Regions from separate parts of the Serratia sp. Sp408 genome, predicted to be linked through region 1. Evidence: predicted binding sites of a transcription regulator. Region 1 holds the regulator's gene; each other region holds the start of a gene.

Region 1 (7,730 bases):
CTGTGACAACATTCGCCACGTCGGCGGCAACGTGACCCGCGAAGCTGGCCCGGTTAAAGGCGGCACCACGGTCATCGCCTTCGTTGAAGATCCAGACGGTTATAAAATCGAGCTGATCGAAAACAAGCACGCCGGTCACGGCCTCGGCAACTGAGTTTCAGGGCGCTTACCGCGCCCTTTTTTATCCAGGAATGATAACCGCCTGCAAGGCGGCACAAAATTTGTCATAATGCGCGCTGCATTCGATGAAGATAAGAAACTGATGGCCGAAAAAAGTGATCTTAACGCCCTGTGTGGTCGTTTTCGTGGGTTTTATCCCGTAGTAATAGATATCGAAACCGCCGGCTTCAACGCCCGCACCGACGCGCTGCTGGAAATAGCCGCCGTCACGCTGAAAATGGACCAGGACGGCTGGCTGCAGCAGGACGAAACGCTGCATTTCCACGTTGAACCGTTCGAAGGCGCCAACCTGCAACCTGAAGCGCTGGCCTTCAACGGTATCGATCCGCATAACCCGCTGCGCGGTGCGGTCAGCGAATACGATGCGCTGCACGCCATTTTCAAGGCTGTGCGCAAGGGCATTAAAGATCAGGGCTGCAACCGGGCGATTATCGTGGCGCACAACGCCAACTTCGATCACAGTTTCCTGATGGCCGCCGCAGAACGCGCCGGATTGAAACGCAATCCGTTCCATCCGTTTGCCACCTTTGATACCGCTGCGCTAAGCGGGCTGGTGCTCGGGCAAACCGTGCTGGCCAAAGCCTGTATCGCCGCCGGCATGGCGTTTGACAGCAGCCAGGCACACTCCGCACTGTACGATACCGAACAAACCGCCCTGCTGTTCTGCGAGCTGGTCAATCGCTGGAAACGCCTCGGCGGCTGGCCGCTGGCCGTCGGCAACGTTGACTGAGCGATAAAAAAACGGGCGGCGTATGTGATATACGCCGCCCGTTGTCATTACAGGAAACCGCCGTTATGGCTGCTGGTCTTCCTGCTCTTTGTATTTTTCTGCCGTTTCCTTGATCAACTGCTGCAACTCACCACGCTGATACATTTCGATGATGATATCGCAACCGCCAACCAGTTCGCCGTCCACCCACAGCTGTGGGAAGGTTGGCCAGTTGGCGTATTTCGGCAGTTCGGCACGGATGTCGGGGTTTTGCAGAATATCAACGTAGGCAAAACGCTCGCCACAGGCAGACAACGCCTGAACGGCCTGAGCGGAGAAGCCGCAGCTTGGCAATTTTGGTGAACCCTTCATGTACAGCAGAATCGGGTTCTCAGCGATTTGTTGCTGAACTTTTTCAATCGTCGTCATTTTATTGCTTCCTCAAGCCATCTCAGGGCTACAACATGCATCACATCCGCTATTGTAGCGGCTGGGCGGCTGGCAAAAAAACGCCATCTTTTGCAAGGACATTCTGCCAGCACCGACCGCGCAGCGTCGGCAACGCCATTTCGATCAAACATACACTCAGAATAACATTTTTAATCTGACCATTTCACTAATATATTTTGCCAAGTGCTGCAGCTTTAATCCCCAGCCAGTCGCGTCGCAGACCATTTTTCATCCATTCGGCAGCGTTTTTTGCGTTGATTAAAAATGCCATTAACGTTTTCTCACAATATGGATTATTATTTATAGGTTCTCCGCTGTTTTATATGGCGTATTTGGGGAATACTGTCATTCTTTCGTAGTTTGTTTCGGGGCCAAGGTTGGTAACGTCAACATGCGTTTAATTATTACGCTCTTTGTGCTGTTGTTTACACAGCTGTTTCTCAATCTGGCGCATGCCGCGCCACAGGCTCGCGTTGCCGCTGAGCAGCGTAAAACCCATGTTAATGAGGCACGCCCGGACGATCGCAAGAAAAAGAAAGCGCTCAAGGCGGCCAAGAAAGCCAAAGTCACTACACCGCAAAAGACGACCGCGTTAAAAACCCGCAAAACATCGACCATAAAAACGGCAAAGAAGACCAGTCGAATTAAATCGTCGCGTAAAACCACGCAGGTTGCCAAAATTCGCGTTACGCCGCCGAAGAAAGGCTATAAAAAAGGTTATGGTCGCCACCGCACTGCGGGTTTGGCCACCACCAAGCGGCTGCGTAACGAAAATCTGCTGCATGATGAAAAACCGCTAAAACTCAGCGCTGCGCATAAAAAACGTTATCAGCACGCCAAACAGACCGCGATGGCCAAACTGATGAACCAGATGGGCAAACCCTACCGCTGGGGCGGTACTTCACCACGCACCGGCTTTGATTGTAGTGGACTGATTTATTACGCCTATAAGGACGTGATGAAAATCAAGATGCCGCGCACCGCCAATGAAATGTTCCACCTGCGGGATGCGGCGCCGATCAAGAAGAACGAACTCGAAAGCGGAGACCTGGTGTTCTTTCGCATAAATAACCGCGGCGCGGCTGACCATGTGGGGGTTTATCTGGGCAACGGCAAATTTATCCAGTCGCCGCGCACCGGGGAGGAAATCCGCATCAGCCAGCTTGATAATGATTACTGGCAAAATCATTACGTCGGTGCCCGCCGCGTGATGACGCCAAAAACCATTCGCTGACGCAACAAGACGATGGCGGCCTCGCCCGGCCGCCATCGTGCCGTTCCCTTCTCTCTTGCCATAACTCTTTTGCCCCGATTTAGCACGCTTTAACTCCTTTTCCTGTCGGGAAATTGCTACCATTAATAACCTCTAAAAAAGAGTGGTTACTGGCGATTCGTTCGCCAAAGTCCCCGGATGGGAACGCCAGATTGGCGCCATATAAAAGAAGGAGAAAGCAATGTCGTTTACACTACCTGCTCTACCGTATGCCAAAGATGCGCTTGAACCGCATATCTCGGCAGAAACGCTGGAATACCACTATGGTAAACATCACAACGCTTATGTGGTTAACCTGAATGCGCTGATCGACGGCAGCGAGTTTCAAGACAAATCATTGGAAGAGATCGTTAAAACCGCCAGCGGCGGCATCTTCAACAACGCCGCGCAGGTGTGGAACCACACCTTTTACTGGCATTGCCTGTCGCCACAGGGCGGCGGTGAGCCAAACGGTAAACTGGCAGAAGCAATCAATCGGGCCTTCGGTAGCTTCGATAAGTTCAAGCAGGCGTTCACACAATCAGCGGTAGGCAATTTTGGCGCCGGCTGGACCTGGCTGGTAAAGAAAAGCGACGGTTCGCTGGCTATCGTTAATACCTCGAATGCAGCCACCCCGCTGACCGGCGAGGACAAGCCGCTGCTGACGGTAGACGTGTGGGAGCACGCTTATTATATCGACTACCGCAATGCGCGGCCGAACTATCTGGAAAACTTCTGGGCGCTGGTGAACTGGGCGTTCGTAGCGGAAAACCTGGCGTAATTGGCCAATACGCGGCAATAAATAAAAAGGCGCAGTTCATATTGAGCTGCGCCTTTATTGATTAAGTCAGGATTCAGTTCAATGCGGCAGTGAAGCTGAAGGCAATAATCATCGCCAATGCACCCAGGGTGGTGAACAAAGACATTTTTAAATCGGTATCCATCAAAAACTCCTTATCAGATAATCTGCGCCAAGCATAAAATCCACAGTATTGGTGCGTCAAATCATTTTCCCACAGTTCCCCAATAAAATCTTGTTATCATTCCACGCTTATAATGTTGATTAGCACTTCCACTTTTGCTCAATATGCGACAAAATTCGCAGTTCACTGCTGCGCACCGGCAATTGAGTCCCTCCAGGTCAAGTGGCTGACGACTTCCACACTAAAAACCAAGTTTTCGTGACTCTGGAGAAGGATCTGCGTAGGCAAACGATTAACAACATGCTTACATGCTAAATACATGTGGGTTTAGGAGTCATTCTTTACATGGCAACGATTAAAGATGTGGCCAAACGCGCGGGCGTTTCCACCACCACCGTTTCGCACGTCATCAATAAGACCCGTTTCGTCGCCGAAGAGACCAAGGCGGCCGTTTGGGCTGCCATTAAAGAGCTGCATTATTCCCCAAGCGCCGTTGCTCGCAGTTTGAAGGTCAATCACACCAAATCCATTGGCCTGCTGGCAACCTCCAGCGAAGCGCCCTATTTCGCTGAAGTGATTGAAGCGGTGGAAAACAGCTGTTACAGCAAGGGCTACACGCTGATTCTGTGCAACTCGCATAACAATCTGGACAAACAGCGCGCCTATCTGGCGATGCTGGCGCAAAAACGCGTCGACGGCCTGCTGGTGATGTGCTCCGAATATCCTGACCAACTGCTCGGCATGCTGGAAGATTATCGCAACATCCCGATGGTGGTGATGGACTGGGGCGCCGCGCGCGGTGACTTCACCGACACCATCATCGACAATGCCTTCGAAGGTGGCTATCTGGCAGGCCGTTATCTGATTGAACGTGGCCACCGCGACATCGGCGCCATTCCCGGGCAACTGTCGCGCAACACCGGCGGCGGCCGTCATCAGGGTTTCCTCAAGGCATTGCAGGAAGCCAATATCGACATCCGTGACCAGTGGATTGTCCAGGGCGACTTCGAGCCGGAGTCCGGTTATAAGGCCATGCACCAGATCCTGTCGCAAAAACAGCGCCCGACCGCCGTGTTCTGCGGCGGCGACATTATGGCCATGGGCGCAATCTGCGCTGCCGACGAGCTCGGGTTGCGCGTGCCGCAGGATATTTCAGTGATCGGTTATGACAATGTACGCAACGCGCGTTACTTCACCCCGGCGCTGACCACTATCCATCAGCCAAAAGAGCGTCTTGGTGAAATGGCATTTACCATGCTGCTGGATCGCATCATCAGCAAACGCGAAGAATCGCAGGTCATTGAAGTACACCCCAAATTGATCGAACGCCGCTCGGTCGCCGACGGCCCGTTCGTCGATTACCGCCGCTAAAGCACCGGCCGGGGGGCGCGATTGCGCTACTCCGGCAATATCACCTCGCTCAACCATTCCTGATTCAGCGTTTCACTGTCGCCGAGATAATCCAGCAACCACGCCATCGCCGGCGACTGCGCGTTCTGCTGCCAGGTCAGGCAACAGGCGCTGGGCGGGAACGGTTCAGGCAGTTGCAACGCCACCAGTTCCCCCTGCTCAATCAACGGCAATACGCGATGTGCCGGCACCATGCCGACGCACAAGCCATCACGCAAACAGTCCACCGCCGATACCCAGTCCGGTACCAGCAACCGCCGTTGGTTATCCAAAGACCAGGTGACGCGCTTGGGCAAGGTGCGTGAGGTGTCCTCCAGCACCAGGGAGGGAAATGGCCGCAGCCGATCGTCATCCAGCGGGCCGGGCAAAACCGCCAGCGGATGGCTGGCGCTGACCACGCACAGCCAGTTCATAAAACCCATGTCGCGAAAGGCAAAGCCGCCACCGGTCGGCACCGCGCGCGTTGCGCCAATTGCCATATCGGCACGCCCGTCCACCAGCGCATCCCACACGCCGTTGAACACTTCCGGCTGTACCCGCAACTCGACGTCCGGGAAATGACGGTAGAAATCCAGCACCAGTTGCCGGCTACGCTGTGGTTTGACGATGATATCGACGGCGATCTTCAACTGGCCGCGCCAGCCGTTGGCCACCTGCTGACACTGACGACGGGTGTCGAGCATTTTTTTGATGACAGCGCGCGATTCCTGAACAAACAATGCGCCGGCAGGCGTCAGCTCCACGTCGCGATGGCGCCGTTCAAACAGCGGCACCGCCAGCCACTGCTCCAACTGACGTACGGTATAACTCACCGCTGACGGCACGCGATGCAGTTCCTGCGCTGCCGCGCTGAAACTGCCGGTACGCGCCACGGCGTCGACCACATCAAGGGAATATTCAGACCACATCGCTTTGCCTTCAATTTTTTTAACAGCAGCTTGCAAATATTACCGTTTCACAAGCAGAGATCCAGCCAGATACACTTGCGACGCTAAAAAAAACCTGCACAACAGCATCAACGAGAAATACCATGCGAAACTTTGGATTTATGTTTTACCTCGCCGGGCTGAGCATGCTCGGCTACCTGGCCACCGATATGTACCTGCCCGCCTTTGGCGCCATGCAGCAAGAATTGCAGATTTCTGCCGGCGCCATCAGCGCCAGCCTCAGTATCTTCCTGGCCGGTTTTGCCTTTGCTCAATTACTCTGGGGGCCACTCTCCGATCGTCTCGGCCGCAAGCCGGTATTGCTGATGGGACTGGCGCTATTTGGCATCGGCTGTCTGGGCATGCTGTGGGCCGATAACGCGATGCAACTGTGGTCATTGCGCTTTATTCAGGCGATCGGCGTCTGTTCCGCTGCGGTCACCTGGCAGGCGATCGTTATCGATCGCTATCGCGAGGGCGCCGCCCATCGCGTGTTCGCTACCATCATGCCGCTGGTGGCGCTGTCGCCAGCGCTGGCGCCGTTGCTCGGAGCCTGGCTGCTGAATCACATGGGCTGGCGCGCCATTTTTGCCGTGCTGCTGGCGATCAGCGCCCTGCTGCTGTTGCCAACGCTGCTGCTCAAAGACAGTTCGCGCCTTGCGCCGGCCGCCGCCAACAACAACGGTATCGGCTTCCTGCAACTGCTGAAGTCGCCGGTGTTTGGCGGTAACGTCATGGTGTTCGCCGCCTGTTCAGCCGGCTTCTTTGCCTGGCTGACCGGCTCGCCATTTATTCTTGGCAACATGGGCTACAGCCCTAATGACATCGGTCTGAGCTACGTGCCGCAGACCCTGGCCTTCCTGCTCGGCGGCTTCGGTTGCCGCACCGCGCTAAACCGCATTAACGGCAACACCTTGCTGCCATGGCTGCTGATAGCGTATGGCATCAGTATGGTGGCGTTGTATCTGGTCGCCACCCTGACCACGCCGACCTTGACCACCCTGCTGATTCCGTTCTGCCTGATGGCATTGGTCAACGGCGCTGTCTACCCGATCGTGGTGGCCAATGCGTTGACGCCGTTCCCGGAAAGCACCGGTAAAGCGGCAGCACTGCAAAACACCTTGCAACTGGGTTTATGCTTTGTTGCCAGTATGCTGGTGTCGGCATTTATCGCACAACCGCTATTGGCGACGGTAACGGTGATGGTGTCTACCGTGGTCTTGGCTGCGATAGGCTATCTGATACAGCGTGGCAAAACGGTCGAGCAACCGCAGTCAACGCCGCGTGAACATGCTAACTCCGCGTCATAATTGCCTTTGGCAATAGTCACTTAAAGAATATTTTTGCCGAGTGCGATTTACAGTTGAGTAAGCGCCTCGGCAAGCCTATACTCAAAAAATAACCTTTAAAAATACCATAGCTAAAAGCGTTTTATTACACGTACTTGTTGTGTACGCGTATGGCGTCACAGTTTATTTTTTGATGAGTTGCCCCACGCCGTTTGGTATCAGGGTTCTCTTGGAATTTTCCTCTGTTCATGTCGGATATCAAACCTTGCGGTGAAATTTGTCGTAGGGATACGTATATGCCCGCAGAAATTGGCTAAGCTTTTTCCCAACGGGCCATAAGTCAGAAGAAAGGTGATGGAGAAGCTATGAGTTCATCGTGTATAGAAGATCTGAGCATCCAGGATAACCAATGGTATCGTATTGCCCATGAAATGCTCAGCATGGCGGGGATTGAAATAAACGGCTCCCGTCCTTTCGATATTCAGGTTAAAAACCCCGAGTTTTTTAAGCGCGTCCTGCAGGAAGGTTCACTGGGGCTGGGTGAAAGTTATATGGACGGCTGGTGGGAATGCGAACGGCTGGACTGTTTCT
Region 2 (7,730 bases), on a different contig from region 1:
CGCGCCCATCGAGCGCTTCCTCGACCGTTTCAGCCGTTATTACACCCCGGCGATCATGCTGCTGGCGGTAGCGGTGATCCTGCTGCCGCCGCTGCTGTTCGCACAGCCATGGGAAACCTGGATTTATCGTGGCCTGACGCTGTTGCTGATTGGCTGTCCGTGCGCGCTGGTCATTTCGACACCAGCGGCGATCACCTCCGGTCTGGCGGCCGCCACGCGGCGTGGCGCATTGATCAAAGGCGGCGCAGCGCTGGAACAGTTGGGCCAGGTGCAGACCATCGCCTTTGATAAAACCGGTACCTTGACCGAGGGCAAACCGACGGTAACTGACGTGCTGCCGATTGGCGATGTCGATCGGCAACGCCTGTTGGCGCTGGCCGCCGCGGTTGAGGCCGGCTCGCACCATCCGCTGGCGCAGGCGATCGTTCGCCACGCCGAAGGCAACGGTGGCCTGCTGCCTTCGGCAGCCAATCGCCGTGCGCTGGTCGGTATGGGGGTAGAAGGCGAGGTAGACGGGCAACGCATACTGATCGGCGCGCCGACCAAGGTCGCCGCCGGCCTGCTTGCTGACCCGTGGCAAAATCGGGTCGAGCAGTTGGAAAACGCCGGAAAAACCGCCGTGGTGGTATTGGCAGACGGCGTACCACTCGGCTTGCTGGCACTGCGCGATACGCTGCGCAGCGATGCAGGTCAGGCGATCGCGGCACTGAGACAGTTGGGTATCAATGGCGTGATGCTGACCGGCGACAACCCGCGCGCCGCAGCGGCTATCGCCGGCGAGTTGGGGTTGGATTACCGCGCCGGACTGTTGCCGGAAGACAAGGTCAGCGCGGTGAATCAACTGAGCCTGTTGCGGCCCACCGCGATGATTGGCGACGGCATCAACGATGCCCCGGCGATGAAGGCAGCCAGTATTGGCATCGCCATGGGCAGTGGTACCGATGTCGCGCTGGAAACCGCCGACGCGGCGCTGACCCACAACCGGCTGCTGGGCATCGCGGAAATGGTGCGTATTTCACGCGCGACCCATGCCAATATCCGGCAGAACATCACCATCGCATTAGGGCTGAAAGGCGTGTTTCTAATCACCAGTCTGTTGGGGCTGACCGGCCTGTGGTTGGCGGTGCTGGCCGACTCCGGCGCGACCGCCCTGGTGACGTTGAACGCATTGCGACTATTGAAAAACCGGCAATAATCCGCTGATAACCCCGCCAGGCTGCCGGCAACCGTCAGCCTGGCGTAGCGAATTGGCGAGCGGGGAAACCCCAGGCATTTACCAGCAGCGCTGCGTTTTAACCCCGCAGCGCTGCCGTCGCTTAGAGGCCTTTGCGCAGCAGATAGCGGTAGGGTGCGCGTTCGGTTTCCTGCGCCACCAGCGTATGTTCCATAAAGCGACAGAAGCCGGGAATATCGCGGGTAGTGGCCGGATCGTCGGCAATAATCAGCAGCGTTTCGCCGTTATCCATATGACGAACGGTCTTGCGCACCATCATCACCGGCTCCGGGCAGCGCAGGCCAAGCGCATCGAGGGTTTGGTCAGCCTCGGAAAAAATATCAGTCATGCAGTTTGTCTCGATCAATTCGATCGGCGAACGCTCGCCGGATCGTATAGCGCTATAGTTTACGCCGGTGTTTTTTCTGTGCAAGGGACGTTAACGTTTGCGTGTATTTTAACCGTTTATTTCATTGCATTGGTTGCGCAAACGCGTATCATGCCGCCGCGCGGAAAATTTATCGCGCCACGATTTTTTGGTCATATACTCAACGTAGATTGCAAGCGCAGCAAGCCTGCTTCCGGCTATGGCGAGTATGGGTTCCCTCACCCCATTTTTCAAAAAGGTCAGTTATGTACGCATTTACCGCTCAACAGCGCTTGAACGCGCTGGTATGGCTATCGTTATTCCATATTGTCATCATCACCTCCAGTAACTACCTGGTGCAGTTGCCGATTACCGTTTTCGGCTTCCATACCACCTGGGGCGCATTTACCTTCCCGTTTATCTTCCTGGCGACCGATCTCACCGTGCGCATTTTTGGCGCGCCTCTGGCTCGCAGGATCATTCTTGCGGTGATGGTGCCGGCGCTGTTTATCTCCTATGTGATTTCAACCGTCACCTATCAGGGGGAATGGCAAGGCTTTGCCGCACTGCGCCAATTTAACCTGTTTGTGGCGCGTATCGCCGTGGCCAGTTTTATGGCCTACGTGCTTGGTCAGATCCTCGATGTTCACGTCTTCAACCGCCTGCGTCAGCGCAGCGCCTGGTGGGTGGCTCCCGCCGCCGCGATGTTCCTCGGCAATATCAGCGATACGCTGTCGTTCTTCTTCATTGCCTTCTACAAAAGCAGCGACGCCTTTATGGCCGCTAACTGGGTGGAGATCGCGCTGGTGGACTACAGCTTCAAGGTGCTTATCTGCCTGATATTCTTCCTGCCGATGTACGGCGTACTGCTCAACATGCTGCTCAAGCGTCTGGCGAACCGCAATCCGGACGGTTCGCTGCAACTGAGTTAACCTGCCGATTCGGTTATCATGGCGGCCCACGAGCACACCGAGACCGCCATGACCCTGATCATCCGTCACGCCACGCTGGAAGAGATTGCCCCGCTGTATCAACGCATCCCCGAATTCGGCGGCTGACGGTAAAAACCCGCAATCAGTTTCGCGGCATGCTGATGCTGCTGATCGATAACGGTTATCGGATTGTTGAACTGGAAAAGAAAGGCGAAGTCGCTGATTATCGGCTATTACTGGAGAAAACCCGCTGACAACTTCCAGCTTGCATTTCACGGCGGAATACGTTGCGATCGGACAGAGACACCATACCTGTAAAGGAAGAAGGAAGCCCAATGCGTAAAGTAGCAACATTGATGGGAATCGGCCTGTTAGTTCTCGGCCTTGCGGCCTGCGATGGCGAAACCAAAGACACCTCCGCGCCAGCCGGCGATGCCGCCGCCAGCGCCGCCGCTGGACAACAGGTAAACTTACTGGACGGTAAACTGGCCTTTACCCTGCCCACCGGCATGTCCGATCAGAGCGGCAAGCTGGGCAACCAGGCCAATAATATGCACGTTTACGCCGACACCACCGGCCAGCGTGCGCTGATTGTCATTCTGGGCGATAAAACCGCCGACTCGCTGGAAACCCTGGCACAACGCCTGGAAGAAAAGCAGCGTTCGCGTGATGCCAACCTGCAGGTGGTCACCAACAAGGCGATTGAAATTGACGGCGTGCCGTTGCGCCAGTTGGACAGCATCATTGCCAGCGGCGGCGAGAAAGCCTACTCCTCGATCCTGATCGGTACGCTGGATAACCAGCTGCTGACCATCCAGGTGACGCTGCCGGCGGATAACCAACAGCAGGCACAAACCGAAGCGGAAAGCATCATCAGTACGCTGAAACTGAAACCATAAGTCCAGCGTGCCTCACCGGCACGCTGAAACTAACGCCGTAAACCCGGGGCCGCTACGCTGCCCCGTTCATTCCGCGCCACTTACGCCAGCGCCTGAGCCAACAGGGTGATCGGGTGTTCACAGCGTTTGCCGGTCGACATTTCAATCTGCCATTTGCAGGTTTCGCAATCGGTTACCACCAAATCTACCCCGCTTTGTTCAATCTGGCGGAACAGCGCCGCGCCAATGCCCTGCGAAGTGTCGTAGTTTTCCGATTTAAAGCCATAGGTGCCGGCAATACCGCAACACTGCGACTCCAATACGATCAGTTCCAGTCCGGGGATCTGCCGCAACAGCTCTAGCGTATAGGCGGTCCAGCCCATTTTTTCCATATGACACGGGGTGTGGTAAGCCACCCGCAGCGGCGTAGGGTTCAGCGGCAGCGTTCTCCCCTGGCTGAGCAGGCGATAAAGGTAGCGCGTCGCCAGTTCCACCCGGTCACGCACCGCGGAGGTGTCGACCTCGAGCAAATGGGGATATTCGTCGCGCAGCGTGAAGGTGCAGCTCGACGAGGTTGCCACCACCGGCATGCCCTGTTCCAGCACCGCATGGCGCAGCGCGTCGGCATTGACGTTGGCCTGCCTTTTCGCCTGTTGGATAAAGCCATTGGCGATCAGCGGCACGCCGCAACACTTCTCACGCTTTAACAGCTGAACGCCGATATCCATCGCGTTGAATACCGCGATCAGATCCTTGCCCAGTTGCGGGTGATTGTAGTTGACGAAACAGCCGTGGAAGAACGCCACTTGCTCACGATACCGCGCCTGCTGCTGCGCCTGCGAGCGATACCAACGGCGGAAGGTGCCGAAAGAATACTTCGGCAACGTGCGCCGGTGATCGATTTTCAGCGCCTTGTCCAGCAGTTTGCGCACCGGCTTCAGGCCGGTAGTGGCGTTGACGATCGGCGCAAACGGCGTCGACAGCGAGCCCATGATATCGGTATGACTGAGAATGGCATCGCGCAGCGTCGGCTTGCTTTGGCTCAAACTGGCGCGCGCACGCTGGATGATATCGCCGATATTGACCTCCGACGGGCAGGCCACTTCGCAGCGCTTACAGTTGGTGCAATATTTCAGCGCTTCGTCATACAGCGCCGGATCCTTCAGTCTCAGGCGTTCACCGTCCGGCCCGGCCTGTTTTGGCCCGGGGTACAGCGGGTTGACCTTGGCCACCGGACAGTAGGTAGTGCAGACGGTGCATTTGATGCAATTTTCAAAACTGTTGTCTTTTGACAGGCTCATGCCGATCCTCCCTGCGCCACAATCTGTTGCGCGACATATAATGCGCCGAGCAACGACACACCGGCGCCGCAGCCTTGTTGCAACGGGTCGTAGCCGCCGGCCACCGCACCAATCGCGTACAGATTTTCCAGCGCCTGGCCCTGATGCAAGGCGCGCAACCGAGCGTCAGTCCGGACGCCAAATTGCAGATACGGCTGAGGCGCAAACAGATCGCGCCGGGTCCACTCGGCGCGATCTGCTTTGCTGAACACCTCCAGCCCGAACACCGGCTCATATACCCGCTGACGATCGGCCACCAGCCCATTGCTGAAAAAGCTGCCGCTGGCCAGCACCACCTGCCGCGCCCGCAGCGGAATATCACCGTGGTTGCGGGTCATCAGGCCGGTGACCCGGCCGCCAGCGATTTCTGCCCGCAATACCCGGTCTCCCGGCATCACCATACCGCCCAGCTGTTGAAAACGTTGTCGTAGCGCCTGATGCAGGCGCATGCCGAGCACCGATGGCGGCAAGGTCGGCAGCAGGCATACCGGTTTACCCAGCGTCTGTTGCAACACCGCCAGCGGCCGATCGCTTTCCAGTCCGAGGCAGGCCGGTAGCAAAACAGCCTGCGCGTCGCCGGCCAGGCGTTGGATTTCCTCTGCCAGCGCCGCACCGTGCTGCGGTAAGTCGAGCAGTCGGGCAATATTCACCGCACGAAACTCGCTGGGATTATTGCGTAGCCGATCCAACGCCGGCAGATGCAGATGACCTACCGTGGCATGCACGCCTAACGACTGTGACAGCGAACTGGCGACCATTTGCGGCTGGAAATCGAGAAAACCCTCGATGCCGATCGCCGCGATACTGCGCCAGGGCAGATCGCCATCCAACGGCGTGGTCGGCACCGCCTGCGGGCTGAGCCAGGTGGCGCGGCGCGTGCCGAGCGGCGTAATGCGCAGATGATTACGCCGGCTGTCACCGTACAACCGAAGACCACAGCGTTGCAGCAACCGCTCAGCCTCTCCCGCCAGCGTGGCGACCTGCGCCGCCCCCATCAGGCTGTAAGGATGTTGCGGCGCCTGCTGCGCCAACGCCGGCAGTGCTTCCAGCGGTGCCGCCACCGGCGTACCGTCCGGCAGTTGCGCCAACAGATCCAGCGAACCAGAGGAAAAATATAGCGCGCTCTGACCCGAGCTGACCACCACGCAGCGCTTACCGCTTTCGGCCAGGCCAACGGCACAGCTTAAGCCAGCCAGACCACCACCGATCACAACCACATCAAATTGCATCGTCCGCCTCCTGCTTAGCGTCGCCGCGTGCGTCCAGTCCGCATAATCCCTGATAGACCCAGCCGGTGAACTCGCTTTCACGCAGCGCATCGCCCCAGGCTATGGGTTGCACCCCTTTCCAACGCTCATTGAGGAAATGCGATAACTGGGTGAGCGATTGCTGCGGCGTGGTGACGTTGAAACGCGTCAGTAATCCCGCGGCACGACAGGCGCACAGTTCGCCCTGACAGGTCCCCATACCGACGCGGGTACGGCGGCGCAGATCGACCAGATTGTTCACCGTCAGCGAATCGACCGCATAGCGCACTTCGCCGGCGGTCACCGCTTCGCATTCACAGACCAGACTGTTGGCCAGCCGGTCGCCGGCCGGTACCTGGCTGGCGCGATCGCCATGTCGATAGACAGCCGAGCCGCGAATACTCGCCGGCAGCGCCACCACGCGGCGAACGGTTTCCTCTGCCGACTGGCGCGAGCCGGGCAGCGCATCCTGTGCGGTGGTACAGGGGGGAGCAACGCCCAGTTTTTTGCACACCGCGTCGGTGGCCCACTCCGCCATCAGCCGGTAGGTCATCAGCTTGCCGCCGGTAATGGTAATAAAACCCTCCAGACCGTCGCGGGCGGCATGATCCAGCAGCACGATACCGCGACTGACGTTGCGGCCCGACGGATCGTCGTCGCTGGCCACCAGCGGTCGCACGCCGGCATAGGCGCGTAAAATGCGGGTTTGTGCCAGCGTCGGCGCCAGCAGTGCCCCTTCACGCAGCAGGATGTCCACTTCCTGTGGCGTCACCGCCATGTTGTCTATCTGATCGTAATCGATGTGGGTTGAGGTGGTGCCAATCAGCGAAATGGTATCACCCGGCACCAGGATGTCGGCGTCTGCCGGCTTGCGGCAGCGGTTGATCACCATGTTGTTGATGCGATGGCCCAGGATCAGCAAGGCGCCCTTGGCCGGGAACATGCGCACGCGCAGATCGGCGTACTCGGCAATTTGCTGGCCCCAGATTCCGGCGGCGTTAACCACCACCTCGGCGCGAATTTCATACTGCCGACGATTTTTATGGTCGTAAACGCGCACGCCGTTAACGCGATCGCCCATGCGCAGTAAGCCGATCACCTGATGATAGGTCAGGATCTGTGCGCCATGCTCGCGCGCATCCAGCATATTGGCGGCGGTCAGGCGAAACGGGTCAACGGTGCCATCCGGCACTTTCACCGCGCCGATCAGCGCCGGATTAGCGGCCGGTTCCAGGCGCAGCGCTTCACCAGGGTCAATGGCTTCGGCGTTTATCCCGGCGCGTTGACAGGCGGCGATAAACGTCTGCTGATAGGTCAGCGAATCCTGCGGCAAGGTGATGAACAGACCGTTGCTGGGTTCAATACAGTGGTGGGCGATACGTTTGAGAATGCGGTTTTCCTCGATGCATTCACGCGCCGACTCACCGTCGGTAACCGCGTAGCGCGCCCCGCTGTGCAGCAGTCCATGATTTCGCCCGGTCGCGCCGGTGGCAATATCATGGCGCTCCAGCAATAGGCAGCGCAGGCCGCGGCGCGCGCAGTCGCGAGCGATCCCTGCGCCGGTAGCGCCGCCGCCGATAATGATCACATCCGTTTCGCTCACCGCTGAACTGTTGCTCATCCACCCTTCCCCAGATTGCCGGTTTGGCGCTATTGAGCCACAGTCAGTGCGGTCTTTGTTTGATAAGGAACAATAACGAACCTAAAACGAAAGAAAAATGTCCATAAAAAACCATGATTGTGATCATCATCA
Region 3 (7,730 bases), on a different contig from region 1:
CCAATGTTCGTCGCCGCCAGGTTGGTCAGCGCTTCGCCCACCGCCAGACGGCCCGAAGCGGCAAAGTCCAGCAGCGCCACCGGCGCACGTTCGCCAAGAGACATCGCTTCACCATAGTAGCTGTCGAGGCTGGCGGTGGTTACCGCGCAATCTGCCACCGGGATCTGCCATGGGCCTACCATCTGATCGCGCGCCACCATACCGGTCACGGTACGGTCGCCAATGGTGATCAGGAAGGTTTTCTCTGCAACAGCCGGCAAGTGCAGCACGCGTTTCACCGCGTCAGCCACGCTGATACCATCGCGCAGCACCGGCTCGCCCTTGGCCTGCAGACGCGTGACGTCGCGGGTCATTTTTGGCGTTTTGCCAAGCAGCACGTCCAGCGGCATATCGATCGGCTGGTTATCAAAATGATCATCGTTCAGCGTCAGGTGGCGTTCTTCGGTTGCTTCGCCGATCACCGCGTACGGCGCACGTTCACGGCGGCAAATTTCGTCAAACTGCGCCATCTGTGCCGGCGCAATCGCCATGACATAGCGTTCCTGCGATTCGTTACACCACACTTCCAGCGGGCTCATGCCCGGCTCATCGTTAAGGATGTCACGCAGTTCGAAACGGCCACCGCGGCCGCCGTCGCTCACCAGTTCCGGCATGGCGTTGGACAGACCGCCAGCGCCCACGTCGTGGATAAACAGAATCGGGTTGTCGGCGCCCAGTTGCCAGCAACGGTCGATGACCTCTTGGCAACGACGCTCCATTTCCGGGTTGTCACGCTGTACCGAGGCAAAATCCAGATCGGCGTCGGATTGGCCGGAATCCATTGACGATGCCGCACCGCCGCCCAGACCGATATTCATTGCCGGGCCACCCAGTACCACCAGCTTGGCGCCAACGGTAATTTCGCCTTTCTGCACGTGATCGGCGCGAATGTTGCCGATACCGCCCGCCAGCATGATTGGCTTGTGGTAGCCACGCAGTTCAACGCCGTTGTGGCTATTGACCTGTTCTTCATAGGTACGGAAGTAACCGAGCAGCGCCGGACGGCCGAATTCGTTATTAAACGCCGCCCCGCCCAGTGGGCCTTCAGTCATGATATCCAATGCGCTGACGATGCGATCCGGCTTGCCGAAATCCTGTTCCCACGGCTGTTCAAAACCAGGAATGCGCAGGTTGGACACCGAGAAGCCCACCAGACCGGCCTTCGGCTTGGCACCCCGGCCGGTGGCACCCTCGTCGCGGATTTCGCCGCCGGAACCGGTGGCAGCGCCCGGCCAAGGAGAAATCGCCGTCGGGTGGTTATGGGTTTCAACCTTCATCAGAATATGCGTATCTTCCTGATGATAATCATATTGGCCGTTTTGCGGCGCAGCGAAGAAGCGCCCGACCTGCGAGCCTTCCATCACCGCGGCGTTGTCTTTATACGCTGACAGCACGTAGTCCGGCGTATGTTCGAAGGTGTTTTTGATCATCTTGAACAGCGATTTAGGCTGCTGTTCGCCGTCTATGATCCAGTCGGCGTTGAAAATCTTGTGGCGACAGTGCTCAGAGTTGGCCTGTGCAAACATATACAGTTCGATGTCCGTCGGGTTGCGCCCCAAACCGGTAAATGCATTCAGCAGGTAGTCAATTTCGTCCTGGGCCAGCGCCAGGCCCAGTTTGACATTCGCCTTTTCCAGCGCACTGCGTCCTTCCCCCAGCACGTCCACCGCCTGATACGGCGCTGGCTGGTGGTGAGCAAACAGTTTTTCCGCCTGTTGCAGATCGCTGAACACGGTTTCCATCATGCGATCGTGCAGCAATGCGGCCAGTTGCTGCCATTGCGCTTCGCTCAACGCCGGCGCCGTGACGTAAAACGCCAGACCGCGCTCCAGGCGTTCAACCTGCGACAAGCCGCAGTTATGGGCAATGTCGGTGGCTTTGGATGACCAGGGGGAAATGGTGCCCGGACGCGGCGTTACCAACAGCAGGCGTCCCTCCGGAGCGTGTTCGGCGAGAGAAGGACCGTACTTGAGCAAGCGCGTGAGCTTGCCATGTTCTTCGGCACTTAGCGGTGCGCTAACATCGGCAAAGTGGACGTACTCGGCATAGATATCACTGACCGGAAGTTGTGCGTCCTGGCAGCGGGACAGCAGTTTGGTAACACGAAAAGCCGACAAAGCGGGCGAACCACGCAGTATTTCCATAATCAAAGTTCTCTCGTCTTCGAAGACACTGACTCCAGTGCTTCATTGGGCGCAACAGGGGAAAACGCGCGCTATTATAGAGAATCCACGCCGCCGACGAAACCGTTTGCGTGGCGATAATTGATAAATCGTATTCTTACCGACGAATTGTCATAACATGCCAATAAAGTTGCACGCTGGCGTTTTGTTACGCAAAATGCCCCGATACTGTTGATATAACCATACCAAAAAACCCTTTCCGGCCTGCGGCAGACATGCATCGCCGAGAGACAACTATTTGAAACGCCTAAAAATAAATTACATCCTTGTCGGTACTGTCACTCTGCTTCTGGCGCTAGCCCTGTGGCCTAACATCCCATGGCGGGGCGGCCAGGACGGACAACTTGCAGAGATCAAGTCCCGCGGCGAATTACGCGTCAGCACGTTAAATTCGCCATTAACCTATTTCACCACGCCACAGGGGCCGAGCGGCCTCGATTACGAGCTGGCAAAGCGCTTTGCCAACTATCTGGGGGTGAAACTGGTGGTTTTGCCGCATCAAAACATTAACGATCTGTTCGACGATCTGGACGATGACAACGCCGATATCCTCGCCGCCGGCCTGATCTACAATCAGGATCGCCTTAGCCGTGCCCGCACCGGTCCGGCGTACTACTCGGTTTCCCAGCAGTTGGTGTATCGCCTTGGCAGCCCGCGGCCGAAAAACTTCGCCGATCTCAAAGGCACGCTGGCAGTGGCTTCCGGCTCTGCCCACGTCAGCACGCTAAAACAGCTCAAAAACGGCAAGTTCCCCGATCTCGGCTGGCAATCCTCCAGTGACCTGACCTCCAAAGAACTGCTGGAACGGGTGGCCGACGGCAAATTGGACTATACCCTCGGCGACTCGGTGACCATCGCGTTGCTGCAACGCATCCATCCACAGTTGGCGGTGGCCTTCGACGCCACCGACGAAGAGCCGGTCACCTGGTATCTGAAACGCAGCAATGATGACAGCCTGTACGCCGCTCTGCTCGATTTTTACAGCCAAATGGTAGAAGACGGTACCCTGGCGCGTCTGGAAGAGAAATACCTTGGTCACGTCGGCAGTTTCGATTATGTCGATACCAAAACCTTCCTGTCGGCCATCGATTCGGTGTTGCCGACCTTTCAGCCGCTGTTTGAAAAGTATGCCAATATCATCGACTGGAAACTGCTGGCCGCCATTGCCTATCAGGAGTCTCATTGGAACCCGCTGGCAACCTCGCCAACCGGCGTGCGCGGCCTGATGATGTTAACCCGCGCCACCGCAGATGGGCTGGGGGTCAATGACCGTCTCGATCCGGAAGAAAGCATTCAGGGCGGAGCCCTGTATCTGCAACGCCTGATGGACAAAATGCCGGACACGGTGCCGGAAGACGAACGCGTATGGTTTGCCCTGGCGGCGTACAATATGGGCTGGGGACACATGCTCGATGCGCGCAAACTGACAAAAATGCAAAAGGGCAACCCGGATAGCTGGGTTGACGTCAAACAACGCCTGCCGATGCTCAGCCAGAAACGCTATTACCCGCAGCTGACCTATGGCTACGCGCGCGGTCGCGAAGCGTATAACTACGTGGAAAACATCCGCCGTTATCAGGTCAGTCTGGTGGGATATTTGCAGGAAAAGGAAAAGAAGGCGGCGCAAACGGCGCAGGCTCAGGCGGCACTCGGCCGCGGCTACCCTACCGTAGCGCCCGATTTGGCGCTCAATCTCGATTAATCCTGCGGTTTTGCCGCCCGCTGCGCCTGCTTCAACGCTTTTTGCTGTTCCCGGCGCAGGCGGAAGAAGTTGCTCAACGTGGCTGCACATTCCTCGGCCAGCACGCCGGCGGTAATATCTACCTGATGGTTCATGCCAGGATGGCGCAAAATATCCACCAGCGATCCGGCAGCCCCGGTCTTTTCGTCCGATGCGCCGTACACCAGACGGCGAATACGACTGTGCACCATCGCGCCGGCGCACATCACACAGGGCTCCAGCGTGACATACAGCGTGGCGTTCAACAGCCGATAGTTCTGCAACACCGCGCCGCCCTGCCGTAACGCCATAATTTCCGCATGCGCGGTCGGGTCGTGTCGGCCAATCGGCCGATTCCAGCCTTCGCCAATCACCTGGTTGTCGAGCACCAGTAGCGCACCCACCGGCACTTCTCCCTCTTCCTGCGCACGCAGGGCCAGCGTCAGCGCCTGTCGCATCCAGTAGTCGTCGTTGTATTCAATCATCATATAAGTCCTCGTGCGCATTGCGGCGGGCATTATACACAGTAGGCCAGCTCGGCTCCTCTTTTGTCACCAGCGACCGTAGTGCATTGGCTGTCAGGCAAACCAAGGCGCCGAGCCGCTGGCTCACGCCGCAGCAGGCAAAAAAATGCCGCTCAGGTTTCCCCGAACGGCATCGTGGCTCATCTGGCCAGGTGCGTCACTCCAGTTGCTGCAGCTCACCCTCTTTGCTGACCCGCCAGCGATGCTCGCAGAAAAACAGCAACGGGTTATCCTGTTTGCTGTCGCTGTAACCGCTGTATAATTTCAGCGGTGCGCCGATACGTTGTTCAAGCTGCATCACCTTTTGCACCCCCAGACAGCGCATTGCCAGTACCCAGCCGCCATAGCGAGGCGCAATGCGGCTGCCCACCAGACGTACCCGCGGCAGAAAAGAGGAATCCTGATAGACCTGCTCCACCAGGCGTTCGGGCGAGCCGGTAATCAGCCACACTTCGGCATCATGCTCGTCCAGATACTGGCGCAGACGCAGCTGTACCACCGGAAAGGCGGTGACCTTTTGGCGGAAATAGTTAACAAACTGCAATTCCAGCGCCTGCAGCCTGGCCTGTGAACGACCGAAGGTAATCGACCACAGCAGCACGCTCATCGGCCAGCGCGCGGCACGACCGGCGACCAGCATACTGATACCGACCACCGGCAATAGCGGCACTACCAGCAATAAGTTCAGCGGCAAACGGCGTAATAAAAAGCGCAAGAAACTGCCAAACATATCCTCCTGATGTAGCGTACCGTCCAAATCGAAGAACACGACGCGGCGGCCTTCCTCAGCCTGTTGGCGTGGTTTGTCACTCAAGCGCTACTCCTCAGGATCGTTGAAACCCATTAGCCAGGTAAAAATGAAGCCCGCTATAATCGTAATCAGCATACCTGTCAGATACAACATCACCTTACCTGATACGATGGTTAACGCCAAAGGCAGTCCTGAAATACCGAAGGTGATCACCGTCGCCACTTTCCAGTAGCTGATCAGTGCGCCGCCCACCGCGCCACCGAGACAGGCGGCAATAAACGGTTTACCCAGCGGCAACGTCACGCCAAAGATCAGCGGCTCGCCAATGCCCAGCACGCCAACCGGCAAGGCGCCCTTAATCACTTTCTTTAAACGTTCGTTGCGGGTTTTCAGCAGCACCGCCAACGCTGCGCCCACCTGGCCGACACCGGCCATCGCCAGGATCGGCAACAGCGGGTTGGCACCGTGCGCCTGCACCAGTTCAACGTGGATCGGCACCAGTCCCTGGTGCAATCCTGACAGAACCAGCGGCAGAAAAACGCCGGACAGCACCGCCCCCACCAGCAGGCCGCCTTTGTCGATCGCCAGATTGGCGCCATGGGCGATGGCATCGGAAATGTAACCGCCAAGCGGCTGAAGCAGCACTATCGCCAGCGATGCGGTAATCAAGGTGGTGAATAAGGGATTCAGGATCAGTTCCAGCGATTCCGGCAACAGTTTACGCAGCCTTTTTTCCACCCAGCACATAAAGGCCACTACCAGCAGTACCGCAATCACCCCGCCGCGTCCCGGCTGCAGCGCTTCGCCGAACAGGGTGATCTGCGCCAGCTGTGGGCTGGAGAGGATGCCGGCCATTACGCCGCCCATCGCCTGCGAACCGCCAAACACCCGCGCCGCATTGACCCCGACCAGGATATTCATGATGGCGAAAACCGCACTGCCGAAAACAGCCAACAGCCCCAGCACATTCGGATAACTCAACGCAATGTCGCCGGCGATATCCGGGCGTTTCAAAATATTGATAATGCCGGTAATCAACCCCGATGCGATAAACGCCGGGATCAGCGGAATAAACACGTCGGCCAGTTTCTTTAACGCGTCGCTCATTGGCGCGGCATATCTGGCCTTGGCGGCGGCCTTGTTACGCGAGATGTCATCCGCCGCCGACACTGGTGGCGCACTGCCAAGCAGCGCCTGCATGGCATCCACCACTTTGGCTGCCGCGCCCGGTCCGACGATAAACTGATGCTGATCGCCCTGCTTGATATACCCTTTTACCCCGTCCAGCTTTTTCAGCAGCGCCAGATCGAGACGTTGCTCGTCGCTGACTTCTACCCGCACCCGCGTCATGCAGTTTTCCAGCTTGAGGATATTGCCTTCACCGCCGATGCCCGCCAGAATTTGTGTCGCCAGAGCCGTTGTCTTGTCCATCGCCTGCCCCGAAAGTGGATTAACCCGCCAGTGCCGCACGCAAGAAGCCGTGGTGCCGTTGCAAACGCCGCTGCGCTTCTTCGGCGCTGACCTCGGCCAGAATCATCAGGATCGCCGGTTTGACCTCAAAGCCGGTTTGCGTCAATGCCGCCTCCGCCTGGCTACGATCGGCGCCGGTGGCCTCGGTCACGATACGGCAGGCGCGATCGACCAATTTGACGTTGGTCGCCTTAACATCAACCATCAGGTTCTGATATACCTTGCCCAGTTTGACCATCGCCCCGGTGGAAATCATGTTCAGCACCAGTTTTTGCGCCGTGCCGGACTTCATGCGGGTCGAACCGGTCAGAGCTTCCGGGCCGACCACCGGTGAAATCGCCACCTGCGCCTCTTGGGCAATCGGCGAATCCGGGTTGCAGGAAATGGCCGCCGTCGGACACCCCAACTGGCGTGCATAGCGCAGCGCGCCTATCACATACGGCGTACGGCCAGATGCCGCCAGCCCGATCACCATATCGGTCGCGGTCAGTTGCAGATCGCGCAGGTCACGCGCCCCCAGTTCAGCGTCGTCTTCCGCCCCTTCCACCGCTTTCAGCAGTGCGCCCGGCCCGCCGGCGATCAGCCCGACCACCACGCCGTGCGGTACGCCAAAGGTCGGCGGGCATTCCGAGGCATCCAACACCCCCAGTCGACCGCTGGTGCCGGCGCCGAGATAAATCAGCCGACCACCGGCCTGCAATGCCGCCGCCGTCAGATCCACCGCCTGCGCGATCTGCGGCAGTACCGGCTCGATCGCCAACGGCACTTTGCGATCTTCATGATTAAAACAGGTCACCATTTCCAGCGTGGACATCTCGTCCAGCCGCAGCGTTGCCGGATTACGGGTTTCTGATACCAATGCGCCCAGGTTCATTTCATCACCTTTGAATTTTTAATTCACAATGTGAATTCAATATTTGAATATTTTATTCAACAAAGCGAGCACTATTTGCTATTTTAACGGGGAGCTCACAAAAATTTTCGCTGCACGTTTCCACGCCCACCGTGGCAGAATGCCGACTGACATCAAGGAAAAAATAATG
Region 4 (7,730 bases), 380 kb from region 1:
GTGGCAGTTGGCGGTGCGGCAGGGCAAGGCGCAGGCGTACGTTGAGTCGCTGGCGCCACAGCACCCGCAATATGCCAAAATGCATCAAGCGCTGCGTGACATGTTGGCCGATAGCCGCCCCTGGCCGCGACTGGCTAATGGGCCGAGCCTGCGACCGGGCGAGATCAGCAACGATATCCCCGCGCTGCGTGAGATACTGCAGCGTACCGGCATGATGAGCGATATTCCCGCCGCCAGTCTGCCTGCGCAACAGCCGACGGTGGTTAATCGCGCTGCCGCACCGGTGGCGGATGACGATTTATCCGTTGATGAAGAAGCGCTGCGCGAGAACCGCGGCACGGTGGTCAGCCCGTCGGCGGCGCCGGTGGATAATATCACTGCGCCCACCGACGGCGCGCTATTGCAGCAGCCGCCAGCAGCGGCATCGATGGCTGACAATCTGTATTCCAGCGAACTGGTCGAGGGTGTGAAGCGCTTTCAGAAATGGCAGGGGCTGAGTACCGACGGGATCATCGGCGTGCGGACGCGCGAATGGCTGAACGTGTCGCCGCAAATGCGAGCGTCGCTGCTGGCATTGAACATTCAGCGGCTGCGTATCCTGCCAGGACGCGTCAGCAACGGCATCATGGTCAATATTCCCAACTATTCACTGGTCTATTACCAGAACGGCAATGAAGTGCTGTCGTCGCGGGTGATCGTTGGTCGCCCCAGCCGCAAGACGCCGATGATGAGCAGCGCATTGAATAATGTGGTGGTTAACCCGCCGTGGAACGTACCGACCACGCTGGTGCGTGAAGACATCGTGCCGAAAGCGATGCGTGACGCCAACTATTTCCGTAAACACGGCTATACCGTGCTTTCCGGCTGGAGCAACGATGCCGAAGTGATTGATCCGTCAATGATTGACTGGAATATGGTATCAGCGCGCAACTTCCCGTATCGCATTCGTCAGGCACCGGGCGCCACCAACTCGCTGGGTCGTTTCAAATTCAATATGCCCAGTTCGGATGCCATCTATCTGCACGATACGCCGAATCATAATCTGTTCCAAAAGGATATCCGTGCGCTCAGTTCCGGTTGCGTTCGGGTAAATAAGGCGTCCGATTTGGCCAATATGCTGTTGCAGGATGCCGGTTGGAACAATAGCCGCGTTTCTTCAACCCTGAAACAGGGAAATACCACCTATGTCAATGTACGTCAGCATATCCCGGTTAAATTGTATTATTTAACCGCCTGGGTATCTGATGACGGAAAGCCACAATTCCGTACAGATATTTACAATTACGATAATACGGTGAGATCCGGCGCACAAATTTTGGCTCAGGCCGAAAAATTAATGCAATAAATGCAGTAATTATAAATAAATAACGGTCAGAATATCGGACCATATGGCCGGCGCCCAGACTCTGGGGGCCGGTAAACCGCGGGACATCACGGGTTGACTCAGCCTGCGTAGGCGGTTATGGTTCGGGCAGTGCGCTTTTTTGTGCATATTTTTTTGATATTCTTGCCGGGTTTGACAGAAACATGGACAAAATAGATCATCACCGCCGTAAGTGGTTAACGTTAGGTACGGCTGCCATGGGTATAGCGCTGCTCCCAGGGCAAGCATTTGCCAGCCTTTCAACTTCTCGCCCACGTATTCTGGTAGTAAATAACCTGCATACCGGAGAATCGCTTAAAGCCGAATTCTTTGATGGCAAAGGTTATAATAAAGAAGAGCTGGCTCGTCTAAATCATCTTTTCCGCGATTACCGTGCAAATAAAGTGAAATCGATAGACCCGCGTCTGTTCGATCATTTATATCGTTTGCAGGGCCTGCTCGGAACCAGCAAACCGGTTCAGTTAGTCTCTGGTTATCGTTCTCTGGGGACCAATAATGAACTGCGATCGCACAGCCGCGGTGTGGCCAAGCACAGCTACCATACCAAAGGGCAGGCGATGGATTTCCATATCGAAGGTATCCAACTGAGTAATATCCGCAAGGCCGCGTTAAAAATGCGTGCGGGTGGTGTAGGATATTACCCACGTAGCAACTTTGTACACATTGATACCGGCCCGGCTCGGACCTGGTAATCATGCAGTACGCTGATTGACGCGCCGGCCGGCAGGTTCGGCGCCGTGGCTGTTGGAGCTTTATGAACTATAAAATTATTCCCGTTACCGCGTTTAGCCAGAACTGTACGTTGATCTGGTGTGATGAGACACGTCAGGCGGCGTTGGTCGATCCCGGCGGCGAAGCGGAAAAACTGCAGGCGGCGGTGGCGGAGGCCGGCGTGACGCTGACGCAAATCCTGCTGACGCATGGTCATCTTGACCACGTCGGCGCTGCGGCGGAGCTGGCTGAACACTATCAGGTGCCGATCTACGGCCCTGACAAGGAAGACGCCTTCTGGCTCGATGGCTTGCCGGCGCAAAGCCGCATGTTTGGGCTGGAAGAGTGTGTGCCGCTAACGCCAACCCGCTGGCTGGCGGAAGGCGATACGGTACAGGTTGGTGCCATGACGCTGAAGGTACTGCATTGCCCGGGGCATACGCCGGGGCATATCGTTTTCATCAACGATGAAGCTCGTCTGGCACTGGTGGGCGATGTGCTGTTCAACGGCGGAGTGGGGCGCACGGACTTCCCTCGCGGCGATCATCAGGCACTGATCAACGCTATCCATAGCAAATTACTGCCGCAGGGCGACGATATGGCGTTTATTCCCGGCCATGGCCCTATGTCGACCTTCGGTCAGGAGCGCCTGCATAACCCGTTCCTGCGCGAAGAACCGGCAGTCTGGTAATCTGCCAGCGGCAGAAAACCAAAGGGGCGCATTGGCGCCCCTTTTTCGTTCGTTACCGGCCGGTGATTACAGCACGGCGACGATGGCTTCACACAGTGGCGCCATATTGTCTGGCGTCATGCCTGCCACGTTGACGCGACCGGAGTTTACCGCATACACGCCAAACTCATCGCGCAGACGCAGCACCTGTTCTTTGGTCAGGCCGCTGAACGAGAACATGCCGTTCTGGTTGATGATAAAGCTGAAATCCTGCTCCGCTCCCTTTTCCTGCAGGGTATTGACGAACAGCTGGCGCATGCGATGGATGCGTTGACGCATGTCGGTCAGTTCCTGCTCCCAGATGGCGCGCAATGCCTCATTGCTCAGGATGGTCGCTACCACCGCGGCGCCGTGTGAAGGCGGGTTGGAGTAGTTGGCGCGAATCGCCGCTTTTACCTGGCTAAAGGCACGATCGGCGGTGTCGGCATCCGCAGCGACGACGGTGCAGGCGCCTACGCGTTCGTTATACAGGCCAAAGTTCTTCGAGTACGAGCTGGCGACGATCAGTTCCTGATGCTTGGCCGCGAAAATACGCAGGCCCTGAGCGTCTTCTTCCAAGCCGTTGGCAAAGCCCTGATAGGCGAAGTCGAACAGCGGCAACCAGCCACTTTTGGCGGAAAGCTCGGCCAACTGGCTCCATTGTTCCGGCGTTGGATCGATGCCGGTCGGGTTGTGGCAGCAGCCGTGGAATACCACTACGTCGCCAGCTTGCGCCTGTTTCAGGCTGTTAATCAGACCGTCAAAGTTCAGCGCATGGTTGTCGGCATCATAATAATCATATTCCAGCACTTCCAGGCCGGCAGCACTAAACACGTTTTTGTGGTTTGGCCAGCTTGGGTTGCTGATCCAGACGCGCTTGGCGCTGGTCTGGTTGGCGATGAAGTCACCGGCAACGCGCAGACCACCGGTGCCGCCTGGCGTTTGCGCGGTGCGGGCACGCTTGTCGCTGATGATGGCGCTGTCTTTGCCGAACAGCAGTTCCTGCGTGCAGGTGGCGAACGCCGGGATGCCTTCAATACCGAGATAATTTTTGGTGGTTTCGTTTTCCAGCAGGTACTGCTCGGCTTTTTTCACGCTGGTCAGCACTGGCGTTTTGCCAGTTTCGTCTTTATAGACGCCGATACCCAGGTTGATTTTGTTCGGACGGGCGTCCGCGCGGAAAATATCGGTCAAACCCAGAATGGGATCGGCTGGTGCAGCGGTGATCTTTTCAAACATGTCAGATGCTTCCATGGCTTAGAGTTAAGCAGTCAGAGGCATCAGGGTAGCGCCAGTTATGCGCTTTGCCAACCGTTTGCGAGAAAAACACCTCGATCTTGTGATGGGCGCATATTCAGCACAAAAAATGACGGAAAAAGGCCTTCAGGCAGGATAAAAATTTAAACGGTGGCAACAAACAAAAACAGGGCCGAAGCCCTGTTTGATTAACTTGTCCGGCAGCGAACCGCCGTTAAGCGAGTAACGAATTAGAACTGGTAAACCAGACCAACAGCAACAACGTCGTCGGTAGAGATGGCGTTGGCTTTGGTGAATTCGTTTTCGTCCAGCAGGTTGATTTTGTAATCAACGTAGGTAGACATGTTTTTGTTGAAGTAGTAAGTGGTACCTACAGAAACGTATTTAACCAGATCTGCATCGCCGCCATTGAAGGTTGCGTTGTTAGCAGAACGGCCAGCCAGTTGCTTGCCTTTGGACTGCAGGTAAGACACTTCTGGACGCAGACCGAAGTCGAACTGGTACTGTGCGGTGACTTCGAAGTTCTGGGTTTTGTCAGCGATGGTGTTGTACGCTTCGCCGTAAGGAGTCATGTTACGGGTTTCTGAGTACATGGCTGCCAGGTACACGTTGTTAGCGTCGTATTTCGCGCCCACGGTCCATGCATCAGCCTTGTCACCACGTGCGGTAGACTCACGGGTCTGGGCATCGGTACGGTCGGAAGATGCGTATGCCGCACCCACGCTCACGCCGGAATCCAGGATGTCATAAGTAGTAGACAGGCCCCAACCGTCGCCGTTTTGTTTTTTCAGCTCGCGACCGTCGTTTTCGTTTTTGCCCTGGTACTGAACGGCAAAGTTCCAGCCGTCAACCAGACCGAAGAAGTTGTTGTTACGATAAGTCGCAACGCCGTTGGTACGGCCGGTCATGTAGTTGTCGGTAATGGTGTAGGTGTCGCCGCCGAACTCTGGCAGCATATCGGTCCAGCCTTCCACGTCGTACAGAACGCCGTAGTTACGGCCGTAATCGAATGAACCGTAGTCAGCAAATTTCAGACCCGCGAAGCCCAGACGAGTCTTGGTGCCTTCGGTGCCTTGAGATTCAGCGTGGTTAGCCTGAACGTTGTATTCCCACTGGCCGTAACCGGTCAGTTGGTCAGTAATCTGAGTTTCACCTTTGAAGCCGAAACGAACGTAAGATTGGTCGCCGTCGTCGCCTTTGCTGTCAGAGAAGTAGTGCAGGCCGTCAACTTTACCGTACAGATCCAGCTTGTTGCCGTCTTTGTTATAGATCTCAGCTGCGTTTGCTGCACCAGCAGCCAACAGAGCTGGAATTACCACTGCAAGAATGTTGCGCTTCATCATTATTACCCTCATTGGTGTTATTCGGACACCTTGCCACTGCCGCCAATAATTCTTTTGGAACTATTGTTGATAGATTGGTGTCGTCCTGTGTCTGCACGCAGTGTTCCATTCACCGTCGGGTTAATCTAGAGCGAAAATGCTACTAATATCGCAATCAGGTTTCAATAGGAAACAATGTGTAACAAGATATTAATGAAAGGGAACTTTGTGACGCAGGTCAATAATAAAAAATGCGAAAGGCCAGCGAGGCTGGCCTTTGTTTTGTAACAAAATGGTGTCGAAACTGTTTAGCGTCGTTAATTAGAAGCTGGCGTTTCGTGGCGTGCGTGGGAATGGAATCACATCACGAACGTTCTGCACGCCGGTCACATAGGCGATTAAACGTTCAAATCCGAGGCCGAAACCGGAGTGCGGAACGGTGCCGTAACGGCGCAGATCGCGATACCACCAGTAGTCTTCCTTGTTCAGACCCATCTCTTCCAGACGCTGATCGAGCACATCAAGTCGCTCTTCACGCTGCGATCCGCCGATGATTTCGCCAATTCCCGGCGCCAGAACATCCATCGCCGCGACGGTTTTGCCATCTTCGTTCATACGCATATAGAAGGCTTTGATGTCCTTCGGATAATTCTTGACCACTACCGGGGCCTTAAAGTGTTTCTCGGCCAGATAACGCTCGTGTTCAGACGACAGGTCAATGCCCCAGGATACCGGGTTTTCAAAGGTTTGACCGGACGCCAGCAGGATCTCGACGGCGTCGGTATAGTCAACCTGGGCAAAATCAGAGGTAACAAAGCGTTTCAGACGTTCAACCGCGTCTTTATCTACCCGCTCGGCAAAGAACTGCATGTCATCGGCACGTTCATCAAGCACGGCCTGGAAGACATACTTCAGCATACTTTCCGCCAAGCCGGCAACGTCATCCAGCGAGGCGAAGGCCACTTCCGGCTCGACCATCCAGAACTCGGCCAGGTGACGGCTGGTGTTGGAATTTTCCGCACGGAAAGTCGGGCCGAAGGTGTAAACTTTTGATAACGCGCAGGCGTAGGTTTCGCCGTTCAACTGGCCGGAAACGGTCAGGAAGGCCTCTTTACCGAAGAAGTCCTGGCTGAAGTCGACAGCGCCCTTATCGTCGCGCGGCAGGTTTTCCAGATCCAGCGTGGAGACGCGGAACATTTCGCCGGCACCTTCGGTATCGGACGCGGTGATCAGCGGCGTGGATACCCAGAAATAGCCGTTTTCATGTAAGAAACGATGGATCGCCTGTGCCAGCGTATGACGGACGCGTGCGACTGCGCCGATCAGGTTGGTGCGTGGGCGCAGGTGGGCCACTTCGCGCAGATACTCAATGCTGTGACGTTTGGCAGCCATTGGATAGGTATCCGGATCGTCCACCCAACCAACCACCTTGATGGCGGTCGCTTGCAGCTCAAAGCTCTGGCCTTCGCCAGGGGAGGCCACCACCTTGCCGGTCACTTCAACCGAACAGCCTGTCGTCAGGTGCAGCACTTCATCCTGATAATTCGGCAGAGAATTATTAACGACGGCCTGTAACGGATCAAAGCAGGAGCCGTCATAAACGGCGAGGAAGGAGATACCAGCTTTAGAATCTCTCCGGGTACGTACCCAGCCGCGCACGGTGACTTCACTGTCAACCGCAGCACGACCTTGCAGCACGTCGCATACAGGCACTACGCTCATAGATTTCTCTCTTTAATTGATTTGATGAAGAAATAGCTTACCACCCAAGAAAATGGGGATGAGACTATGTTACTTGCCGCGGTGCAGAGCACAAGCAGAAATCACCGGATTGGTGCAACATTTCTTGCATCGCGGCATGGGTGTCGTTGCAGGGAATAAAGAAGCAGGAAAAAGCCGGCCTGAGGGGCTGCCGGCTGTAGTTCAACTGGCCTTTTTCACCAGCGGCAAGTCAAAGGCCTTGCGCAGCGCCTTGACAAACGCCTGGTCCTGGCAAATGGTCTTGCCCGGGCTGTCGGACAGCTTGGCGACCGGTTTGCCTTTGCACTCCACCAGTTTGATAACGATATTCAGCGGTTTGACGTCAGGAATATCGCAGGTGAGGCGGGTGCCGATGCCGAACACCAGATTGATGCGCTGATAAAAGTGGCGATACAACGCCAGCGCTTTGTTCAAATCCAGATTATCGGAAAACACCAGCGTTTTACTCATCGGATCGATGCCGAGTTTCTGGTAATGGGCGATGGCTTTTTCGCCCCATTCGAACGGATCGCCCGAGTCGTGACGCAGCCCCTGATAGCGTTCGGCAAACTGCGGGCCGAAATCGCGCAGGAAGGCATCCATGGTG

What was found. Region 1 encodes PurR, which represses purine synthesis genes. Its sites were predicted from a motif close to CANGCAAACGTTTGCNTG; they were not measured.
Region 2: the regulator PurR is predicted to act here: its motif matches at 1,649-1,666, upstream of tusA (sulfurtransferase TusA).
Region 3: the regulator PurR is predicted to act here: its motif matches at 2,279-2,296, upstream of purL (phosphoribosylformylglycinamidine synthase).
Region 4: the regulator PurR is predicted to act here: its motif matches at 4,109-4,126, upstream of AC2AXP_RS03895 (amino acid aminotransferase).

Annotation. Positions count from the first base shown of each region.
Region 1 covers NZ_JBXUFT010000001.1:1,193,474-1,201,203, reverse strand. Annotated here, with positions in the region: gene gloA (lactoylglutathione lyase) at 1-154, shown strand, start outside; gene rnt (ribonuclease T) at 230-910, shown strand; gene AC2AXP_RS05700 (Grx4 family monothiol glutaredoxin) at 974-1,318, opposite strand; gene AC2AXP_RS05695 (C40 family peptidase) at 1,731-2,573, shown strand; gene sodB (superoxide dismutase [Fe]) at 2,794-3,372, shown strand; gene cydH (cytochrome bd-I oxidase subunit CydH) at 3,446-3,535, opposite strand; gene purR (HTH-type transcriptional repressor PurR) at 3,860-4,885, shown strand; gene punR (DNA-binding transcriptional activator PunR) at 4,912-5,832, opposite strand; gene punC (purine nucleoside transporter PunC) at 5,955-7,160, shown strand; gene cfa (cyclopropane fatty acyl phospholipid synthase) at 7,505-7,730, shown strand, end outside.
Region 2 covers NZ_JBXUFT010000003.1:82,890-90,619, forward strand. Annotated here, with positions in the region: gene AC2AXP_RS12810 (zinc/cadmium/mercury/lead-transporting ATPase) at 1-1,195, shown strand, start outside; gene tusA (sulfurtransferase TusA) at 1,317-1,562, opposite strand; gene AC2AXP_RS12820 (7-cyano-7-deazaguanine/7-aminomethyl-7-deazaguanine transporter) at 1,847-2,512, shown strand; partial or broken gene AC2AXP_RS12825 (GNAT family N-acetyltransferase) at 2,629-2,766, shown strand; gene AC2AXP_RS12830 (DcrB family lipoprotein) at 2,848-3,411, shown strand; gene glpC (anaerobic glycerol-3-phosphate dehydrogenase subunit GlpC) at 3,492-4,691, opposite strand; gene glpB (glycerol-3-phosphate dehydrogenase subunit GlpB) at 4,688-5,959, opposite strand; gene glpA (anaerobic glycerol-3-phosphate dehydrogenase subunit A) at 5,949-7,598, opposite strand.
Region 3 covers NZ_JBXUFT010000006.1:76,513-84,242, reverse strand. Annotated here, with positions in the region: gene purL (phosphoribosylformylglycinamidine synthase) at 1-2,183, opposite strand, end outside; gene mltF (membrane-bound lytic murein transglycosylase MltF) at 2,461-3,924, shown strand; gene tadA (tRNA adenosine(34) deaminase TadA) at 3,921-4,427, opposite strand; gene yfhb (phosphatidylglycerophosphatase C) at 4,624-5,280, opposite strand; gene AC2AXP_RS17310 (PTS transporter subunit EIIC) at 5,284-6,648, opposite strand; gene murQ (N-acetylmuramic acid 6-phosphate etherase) at 6,668-7,561, opposite strand; gene AC2AXP_RS17300 (MurR/RpiR family transcriptional regulator) at 7,728-7,730, shown strand, end outside.
Region 4 covers NZ_JBXUFT010000001.1:817,591-825,320, forward strand. Annotated here, with positions in the region: gene ldtD (L,D-transpeptidase) at 1-1,345, shown strand, start outside; gene mepK (peptidoglycan L,D-endopeptidase MepK) at 1,528-2,076, shown strand; gene AC2AXP_RS03890 (MBL fold metallo-hydrolase) at 2,139-2,786, shown strand; gene AC2AXP_RS03895 (amino acid aminotransferase) at 2,853-4,043, opposite strand; gene ompC (porin OmpC) at 4,292-5,404, opposite strand; gene asnS (asparagine--tRNA ligase) at 5,705-7,105, opposite strand; gene pncB (nicotinate phosphoribosyltransferase) at 7,307-7,730, opposite strand, start outside.